Regions from separate parts of the Pseudomonas sp. HOU2 genome, predicted to be linked through region 2. Evidence: riboswitches for the same ligand, from Rfam matches in the RefSeq annotation. Region 2 holds a riboswitch; the other holds the start of a gene.
The links. A riboswitch is a leader RNA that binds a small molecule or an ion and turns the genes downstream of it on or off. The one in region 2 is predicted to bind cobalamin.
Positions count from the first base shown of each region.

Region 1: another riboswitch for cobalamin. It lies ahead of cobO (cob(I)yrinic acid a,c-diamide adenosyltransferase); the one in region 2 lies ahead of cobW (cobalamin biosynthesis protein CobW).

Region 1 covers NZ_CP160398.1:5,166,488-5,170,990, reverse strand. The annotation lists gene bluB (5,6-dimethylbenzimidazole synthase) at 1-276, opposite strand, end outside; gene ABV589_RS23445 (cobyrinate a,c-diamide synthase) at 273-1,655, opposite strand; gene cobO (cob(I)yrinic acid a,c-diamide adenosyltransferase) at 1,652-2,263, opposite strand; cobalamin riboswitch at 2,345-2,576, opposite strand; gene ABV589_RS23435 (hypothetical protein) at 2,740-3,324, shown strand; gene ABV589_RS23430 (sorbosone dehydrogenase family protein) at 3,393-4,503, shown strand, end outside.
Region 2 covers NZ_CP160398.1:6,011,623-6,016,125, forward strand. The annotation lists cobalamin riboswitch at 838-1,051, shown strand; gene cobW (cobalamin biosynthesis protein CobW) at 1,149-2,219, shown strand; gene cobN (cobaltochelatase subunit CobN) at 2,223-4,503, shown strand, end outside.

The DNA of each region.
Region 1 (4,503 bases), 850 kb from region 2:
GAACTCGTCACTGCGCTCGCCGAGGGCCTCGGCGGTGCGGATGCGCTCTTCTTCGACGAGGTTCTGGATCTGCCCGCGCAAGGCGCGATCGCTGATGCGGATGAAGCGCCACGGCTGCATCAGGCCGACGCTGGGCGCCTGATGCGCGGCTTCGAGCAGGCGGCGCAGCAGCTCCGGTTCGACCGTGCCGCCGGTGAAGTGGCGCATGTCGCGGCGTTCGGCGATGGCTCGGTAGACGGCTGCGCGTTCGGCCTCGGAATAGGCGTTGTCGGTCATGGCCTCTTCGCGAGCAGGCTCGCTCCCACAGGGGTTAGGTGATCCAATGTGGGAGCGAGCTTGCTCGCGAAGGCGGCCTCGAGATCTGGCGCTAACAATGCAGCAATCGCCGTCGGATTCGACGGAAAGTAGAAATGCACGTAAGACGCGGTCATCCGCCCTTCCCGATAAACCGCTTCGGCCCCGCGCCCGCCATTGGGGCTGATGCCCCGGGCAATCGGGGTCAGTTCGGTGCTGGTCAGGGAATGATGATAGGTGTGACCGCGCAACGAACCTTCCGGCAAATCCACCGCTTGCAGCGCCAGTGCCGCCAGACGTTTTTGCATCACCGCCTCACCGCGCAGCAGGCCGACCAGTTCGGCGCGGGTGCCGTCGACATCGGTCAACGCGTCGAGCAGATAGAGCATGCCGCCGCACTCGGCGAGCAGCGGTTTACCGGCGGCGTGGTGCGTACGGATCGCATCGAGCATCGCGGTGTTTTGCGATAACGCGACGTGGTGCAATTCCGGGTAGCCACCGGGCAGATACAGACTGTCGGCTTCGGGCAACTGCGTATCGCGGATCGGCGAGAAGAAGCTCAACTCGGCGCCCATCGCCCGCAGCAGGTCGAGGCTGGCGCCGTAGGTGAAGGCAAAGGCTTCGTCGCGAGCGACGGCAATGCGCACACCGTCGAGCAGCGGTTCGGCAGGAATCATTTCAGGCGCGGCGAATTCCACGGCAGGTGGCAGCGCTACCTCGCAACTGCTGGCCAAGGCTTCGGCGGCGGCATCGAGACGCAGGTCGAGGTCATTCAGTTCGCTGGCCTGCACCAGACCTAGGTGCCGGCTCGGCAACTCGATCCCGGTTTCCCGGGACAGCGCGCCGTACCAGCGCAAGCCTTCGGTGAGGCTGCCTTCGAGCAATTGCGCATGACGCAAGGTGCCGACGCGGTTGGCCAGCACGCCGGCAAACGGCAGGTCCGGCTGATAACGCGCCAGCCCCAAAGCCAGGGCGCCAAAGGTCTGGGCCATGGCGGTGCCGTCGATCACGCCGAGCACCGGCACACCGAAATGCCGCGCCAGATCAGCGCTGGACGGCGTGCCGTCGAACAGGCCCATCACACCTTCGATCAGGATCAGATCGGCTTCGGCGGCGGCTTCCCACAACAGGCGGCGGCTTTCTTGCTCGCCGACCATCCACATGTCCAGTTGATACACCGGCGCACCGCTGGCGCGCTCGAGAATCATCGGGTCGAGGAAGTCCGGGCCGCACTTGAACACGCGCACCTTGCGCCCCTGATTGCGATGCAAGCGCGCGAGTGCGGCGGTGACGGTGGTCTTGCCCTGACCGGAGGCCGGCGCGGCGATCAGTACCGCCGGGCAGTGACGTGGTTGATTCAAAGTTCGACGCCTTTCTGCGCTTTGATGCCGGCCTGGAAGGCGTGTTTGAGCATGCCCATTTCGGTGACGGTATCGCCCATTTCGATCATTTCCGGCTTGGCCGCGCGACCGGTGACGATCACGTGTTGCATCGGCGGACGTGCCTGCAGATCGCTGAGCACCTGATCCAGATCGAGGTAGCCGTGCTTGAGCGCGATGTTCAGCTCATCCAGCACCACCAGGCCGATCGACGGATCACGCAGCAGCTCGCGGGACACGGCCCACGCGGCTTCGGCGGCGGCGATGTCACGCTGGCGATCCTGGGTTTCCCAGGTGAAGCCCTCGCCCATCACGTGAAAACGCACTTGTTCAGGGAAGCGGCGGAAGAACAGCTCCTCGCCAGTGCTGTTGCGGCCCTTGATGAACTGCACCACGCCGCACTGCATGCCATGGCCCATGGCGCGGGCAAGCATGCCGAACGCCGAGCTGCTTTTGCCTTTGCCATTGCCGGTCAACACCAGCACCAGGCCGCACTCGTCAGGCGAATTGGCGATGCGTTCGTCGATCACGGCTTTTTTACGCTGCATACGCGCCAGGTGGCGTTCGTCGCGCTCGGGGGAATCGGTCATGAGGGGAGCTCTCCGTTGAGGCTGGATAACGGCGGGCAGGCACAAGAATAGACGGCAAAAAGCCTGGCATCGCCCACCGTGATGCCGCTGGATGGATCAGGCCGGTCTCCGGGCTCATGAGCGGCGAATCGCCAGACTGCGCGCCTTCCCGCGTCGGTCGACACAGTGGCTCAATGCGCAGTTTTCACTCATTTACCGTTGCGGGGGCAGCGCCGGGATCGTGATCGTTCTTCACCTGAAGACAACCCTCACCGGCTTCCCTGTTTCACTCTGTCGACACGCGTCACAGAGCACCTGAAACAAGCCGCGAAGGTTAGAGGGTTGGGGGTGGAGCGTCAATTAAAGAGGGGGCCGTCGGGCGAATAACTGCCGTCGATCAATTATCTGGCGCCATTCTTGTGCCACACTGATACAAATGATATCAAAGAGCCATGCTTTTCTCGAAAAAGCCCATCACAACAATAAGGATGATGACGATGCAAGGCATGATCATCAGCAACCCGCGCCTGGAATTCCTGCGCCCGATGCTCGAACGCTGGTTTGACTGTATCGACCGCTACAACGCCATTCGCGGCGACAACGACACCCCTTACTGGCATGACGAGAAAGCCAATCTCGGCTTGCTCTCTGCGGCGGCATGGATGGCCGAGCTGGTGACCCTTTGTGATACCTCGACCCGAAAGCAGAACGAGGACGGCGAGCGCAATGCCCGCGCCGATCTGTTCATTGCCGGGCCTGAAGACCGCGCCTACCTTCAGGCCACCCAGCGCTGGCCGCGGGTCAACAATCTCAACCTGACCCAGACCCTGCTGGACATCACCAGCGATGCCAAACGCATCAGTTTTGCCAGCGACCTCAAGCTCGGCTGCCTGTTCGTCGCCCCGCAAAAGGCCCAGCACAGCGCCAGCCCCGAAGAACTGCAGGACATGGTCGACGACCTGCAAAAGGAACATAGCTGCGCAGTGGCCTGGTATTTCCCCTACGCCTACCGCAAATTGCGCAGCGAAGCGGGCAATTATCATCCGGGCATCGCCGTGCTGTTCAAAGAGGCCCGCGGTTGAGCGGTTGAACCATCGCACGCCTGTGCTTCTCTATGATTAGGTCAATGCATTCATAGGGAAGATCAGTAATGCGCAAGTCCCAGCTCGCTCTCGTCATCGCCCTCGCCGGAGGGCTCACCGCCTGTGGTGAATCCTCCAGCCTGCAAGTCTCCGACGGCACCGGCCCGTCACCGAAACTGCCCGAACCGAACAAGACCCTGATCCCGACGGTGAACATCGCCCCGGCGATCGGCTGGCCTGCGGGTGGTAAACCGACCGCCGCGGCCGGCACGCAAGTGGCCGCATTCGCCGAAGGCCTCGATCACCCGCGCTGGCTCTACGTGCTGCCCAACGGTGATGTGCTGGTGGCGGAAACCAACGCGCCACCCAAGCCTGACGACAGCAGCGGCATTCGTGGCTGGGTGATGAAGAAAGTCATGGGCAAGGCCGGCGCTGGCGTGCCGAGCCCGAATCGCATCACCCTGTTGCGCGATGCCGACCACGACGGCGTGGCCGAGACCCGCACGGTGTTCTTGCAAAACCTCAACTCGCCGTTCGGCATGACCCTGGTCGGTAATGACCTGTATGTCGCCGACACCGATCGCCTGCTGCGCTTCCACTACGAACCCGGCGCGACCGAGATCAAAACCCAGCCGATCAAAGTCACCGACTTGCCGGGCGGCACGCTGAACCACCACTGGACGAAAAACGTCGTCGCCAGCAAGGACGGCAGCAGGCTGTACGTCACCGTCGGCTCGAACAGCAACGTTGGCGAGAATGGTCTGGATAAAGAAGAAGGTCGCGCGGCGATCTGGGAAGTCGATCGCGCCACCGGCAATCACCGGATCTTCGCCTCGGGCATCCGCAACCCCAACGGCCTGGCGTGGGAGCCCACCAGTGGCGCGTTGTGGACAGCGGTCAACGAGCGTGACGAGATCGGCAGCGACCTGGTGCCGGATTACATCACCTCGGTCAAGGACGGCGGCTTCTACGGCTGGCCATTCAGCTATTACGGACAGCACGTGGATGTGCGGGTGAAGCCGCAGAATCTGGATCTGGTGGCCAAGGCTATCGCCCCGGACTACGCCGTCGGCCCGCATACCGCTTCATTGGGCTTGACCTTCGCCGAAGGCAACAGCCTGCCGGCGCAGTTCAAGGAAGGCGCCTTCATTGGCCAGCACGGCTCATGGAACCGCAAAC
Region 2 (4,503 bases):
CCGTTGCTGCGGGTGTTGCTGATTACGGTTCCGCCCTTACGGCGGGTCACTTTTGGCAAACGCCCCAAAAGTAACCAAAAGGTCTATGCCCTGACGTTCGGCCCTCGCCTAGGCTCGGGTTCCTTCGCTCCGGGATTCATCCGGGGGCAGCGCCTACGGTTTGCTTCGCTGCACCTCCTCTCGCTGTGTTTGGCTGCGCCAAACGGTCGCTGCGCTCCCACCCCCGGATAAATCCCTCCACTCAGCCTGCCGACGGGCCTTCAGATCAAAAGCTTTACTCGAGCTAACGCTCATCGTGTTGAGTGGTGAAAAGCGGGTGCGATCTGCTGTTGATTTTTGTGGGAGCTGGCTTGCCAGCGATGGCGGCCTGACAGCCGACCAATTTCCAACCGAATACACCCAATCCCCTGTAGGAACTGCCGAAGGCTGTGATCTTTTGATCTGCTTTGGCCTTGGCCTTGGCCTTGGCCTTGGCTTTGGCTTTGGCTTTGGCTTTGGCATTGGCTCTGGCTCTTGATGTGGCTTTTGATCTTCAGCCCCTTCGGCAGGCCGAGCGTAGGTGTCCATCAGGGGGTAGGCGCGCAGCGCCATGCGGCGAAGCCGCATACATCGAGAGGAGGTGCAGCGAAGCAAACCATAGGCGATGCCCCCGGATGGACACCGTAGCGAGGGAACACTGAGCCTCAGCGAAGTGCCGTACGCCGGGGCAAAGCCTTTTGGGTTACCTTTTCGGCGTTTGGAAAAGGTGACTCGCTGTAAGAGCGAAACCGCCAGCGGCAGCACCCGAAGCAACGGATATGCCCCCAATCCAACCATTGACCGGTCACCACCCGATGCGTAGCCTTGCACCTTCGAGGTTCTTCGGCCCACGCCGAAGCTAAGAAGGGAACGCGGTCAAAGCCGCGGCTGCCCCCGCAACTGTGAACGGTGAAGTTCGTTGCCACGCCACTGCCAGCTCAATCCACAGAGCCCGCGGGAAGGCGCAACGAACGCCAGGCTCAAAACCTGAACACCGTCAGCCAGGAGACCTGCCTCGTCACAGATTTCTCACTACAACCGGGCGGGGTGATCCGGTGGCGAATTCTTCCGCGCGCACGCTCGCAGCGGATCTCGTCCCGTATGCCCGCCACCTTGCCAAAGGGCATCCGATGAAAACACTGGCCAAACTCCCCGTCACCATCGTCACCGGTTTTCTCGGCTCGGGCAAAACCACCTTGCTGCGTCATATGCTCGACAACGCTCAGGGCCGCCGCATCGCGGTGATCGTCAACGAATTCGGCGAGCTGGGTATCGACGGTGAAATCCTCAAGCAATGCACCATCGGTTGCACCGAAGAAGAAGCCACCGGTCGCGTCTACGAACTGGCCAACGGCTGCCTGTGCTGCACGGTTCAGGAAGAGTTCTTCCCGGTGATGCGCGAACTGGTCGCCCGTCGCGGTGACCTCGATCACATACTGATCGAGACGTCCGGTCTGGCCCTGCCAAAACCGCTGGTACAAGCCTTCCAGTGGCCGGAAATCCGCAGCGCCTGCACGGTTGACGCGGTGATCACCGTGGTCGACAGCCCGGCCGTGGCCGCCGGCACCTTCGCCGCGTTCCCGGATCAGGTCGACGCCCAGCGCAAACTTGACCCGAACCTGGATCACGAATCGCCGCTGCACGAACTGTTCGCCGACCAACTGGCCAGCGCCGATCTGGTGATCCTCAACAAGGCCGACCAGACCAGCCCTGAAGACCTCGCTCGCGTACGTCTGGAAGTCGCTGAAGAACTGCCGCCCGCTGTAAAAATCATCGAAGCCAGCAACGGTCGCCTGCCACTGGACGTGCTGATCGGTCTCGGTGCCGGTTCCGAAGAACACATCGACAGCCGCCACAGTCATCACGATCACCACCACGACGGTGATGACGATCACGATGACCATGATCACGACGCCTTTGATTCGATCTCCATCGAACTGCCGCAAGCCGACGAAAGCCTGCTGCTCGATGCACTGACGCAACTGGTGGTCCAGCACGGCATTCTGCGCGTGAAGGGCTTCGCGGCGATTCCGAACAAGCCGATGCGCCTGTTGATTCAGGGTGTGGGCACGCGTTTCGACAAGCACTTCGACCGCCAGTGGGGCGCTGACGAAGCGCGCGTCACACGTTTGGTGCTGATCGGTCAGGAACTCGACGCCGCGCACCTCGAAGCGCAACTGCGCGCCGCGCTCAGCGTTTAAGCCATGCACCTGCTCAGGACCCAGCCCGGCGGTTTCGTGTCGGATGACAACATTGCCGACCTTGGACAAACCCCCGCCGAACTGGTGATCCTGTGCAGCGGCGATTCCAGCCTGGCGCTGCTCGCCGAAGCTGCGCAGCAGTTGCCCGAGGATTATCCGAGCCTGCGTCTGGCCAACCCGATGCAGGTGCAGAATCATGCCTCGGTCGATCTGTATGTCGATGAGGTGCTGCGTCACGCCAAGGTCATTCTGATTTCGCTGCACGGCGGCATCGCTTACTGGCGTTATGGCGTCGAGCGTCTGGTGGAGTTGTCCGAACGCGGCGTGCAGGTGATTCTGGTGCCGGGCGATGACCGTCCCGACCCGGAGCTCAGCGACCTGAGCACTGTGCCCGCCGAAGATCGCGACCGCCTCTGGCAGTTCCTGCGTCAGGGCGGCATGGGCAATGCGCTGGACTTCTTCCATTGCCTGGCCAACCGCTGGTTGGCGCGCGACTACGTCTGGGGCGAGCCGCAAGCGCTGCCGCGTACGGCGATTTACCACCCCCAGAAAAACACCGCCGCACTGTGCGACTGGCAAGCCGAATGGCTGCCCGGTCAACCGGTTGCGGCGGTGTTGTTTTATCGCTCGCATTTGCAAGCGGCGAACACCGCGTTCATTGACGTGTTTTGCCAGCGCTTGCAGGCAGCGGGGCTCAATCCGTTGCCGATCGCCGTCGCCAGCCTGAAAGAACCCGGCTGTCTGAGTGTGGTCGAGGACTGGCTGGATGAGGTCGAGGCGGCGGTGATTCTCAACACCACCGGCTTCGCGCAATCCAGCCCGGAAGCGCCGCATCTGCGGCCGTTCCGGCGCAATATTCCGGTGATTCAAGCGATCTGCGCCCAGGACAACGAACCCGGTTGGCGCGACAGCGAGCAGGGTCTGGGGCCACGGGATCTGGCGATGCACATCGCCTTGCCGGAACTCGACGGGCGCATCATCAGCCGGCCGATCAGCTTCAAGGATCTGGCCTGGCGCAGTGAGCGCAGTCAGTCCGACGTGGTCTGCTATCGGGCGCAACCCGAGCGCATGGATTTTGTCGCCGAACTGGCCCGGCGCTGGAGCGATCTGGCGCAACTGCCGAACGCTGAAAAACGCATCGCGCTGATTCTCGCCAATTACCCGACTCGCGACGGTCGCATCGGCAATGGCGTCGGTCTCGATACGCCGGCGGCCGCGTTGAATATCCTGCGGGCGTTGCAGGCCGAAGGCTTTCCGCTGGCGGCGCAGTTGCCGGACAGCGGCACCGCGTTGATCCAGCAATTGCTCGGCGGCGTCAGCAACGACCTCGACAGCATCGACTTGCGTCCGTGCCAGCAAAGTCTGGCGATGGACGCCTATCTGGCGATGTTCAATGCGCTGCCGCAAGCCAATCGCGCGGCAGTGCTGGAACGCTGGGGCGCGCCGCAAAACGATCCGATGTGTCGCGACGGGCGGATGATGATCGCCGGGCTGCGTTTTGGCCTGACCTTCGTCGGCATTCAGCCGGCGCGCGGTTATCAGGTCGATCCGAGCGCGGTGTATCACGACCCGGATCTGGTGCCACCCCACGGCTATCTGGCGTTCTATTTCTGGCTGCGCAACACCTACGGCGCGCACGCGGTGATTCACGTCGGCAAGCACGGCAACCTCGAATGGCTGCCGGGCAAGGGCGTTGGTCTATCGGAGAATTGCTGGCCGGACGCATTGCTCGGGCCGCTACCGAACATCTATCCGTTTATCGTCAACGACCCGGGCGAGGGCGCCCAGGCCAAACGGCGCACACAAGCGGTGATCATCGACCACCTGATGCCGCCGCTGACCCGCGCCGAAACCTACGGCCCGCTGCGCAATCTGGAACTGCTGGCCGACGAATATTACGAGGCGCAACTGCTCGATCCGCGTCGTGCGCGGGAGCTGCAGCGCGACATTCTGCAACTGGTGCGCGAGACGCAGATCGATCGCGAACTGCAACTCGACACCGGTCTGGACAGCGACGCCGATGCAGCAATCTGGCTGCCGCGTCTGGACACCTATCTGTGTGATCTGAAGGAATCGCAGATCCGCGATGGCCTGCACATTTTCGGCGAATCGCCGACCGGGCGTTTGCGCATCGACACGCTACTGGCCTTGCTGCGCATTCCCCGAGGCGATGGCAAGGGCGCGCAATCGAGTTTGCCGCGGGCGTTGGCCAAGGCGTTTGAGCTGGGGTTTGATCCGCTGGACTGTGCATTGGCCGATCCGTGGAACGGCCCGCGCCCGATAG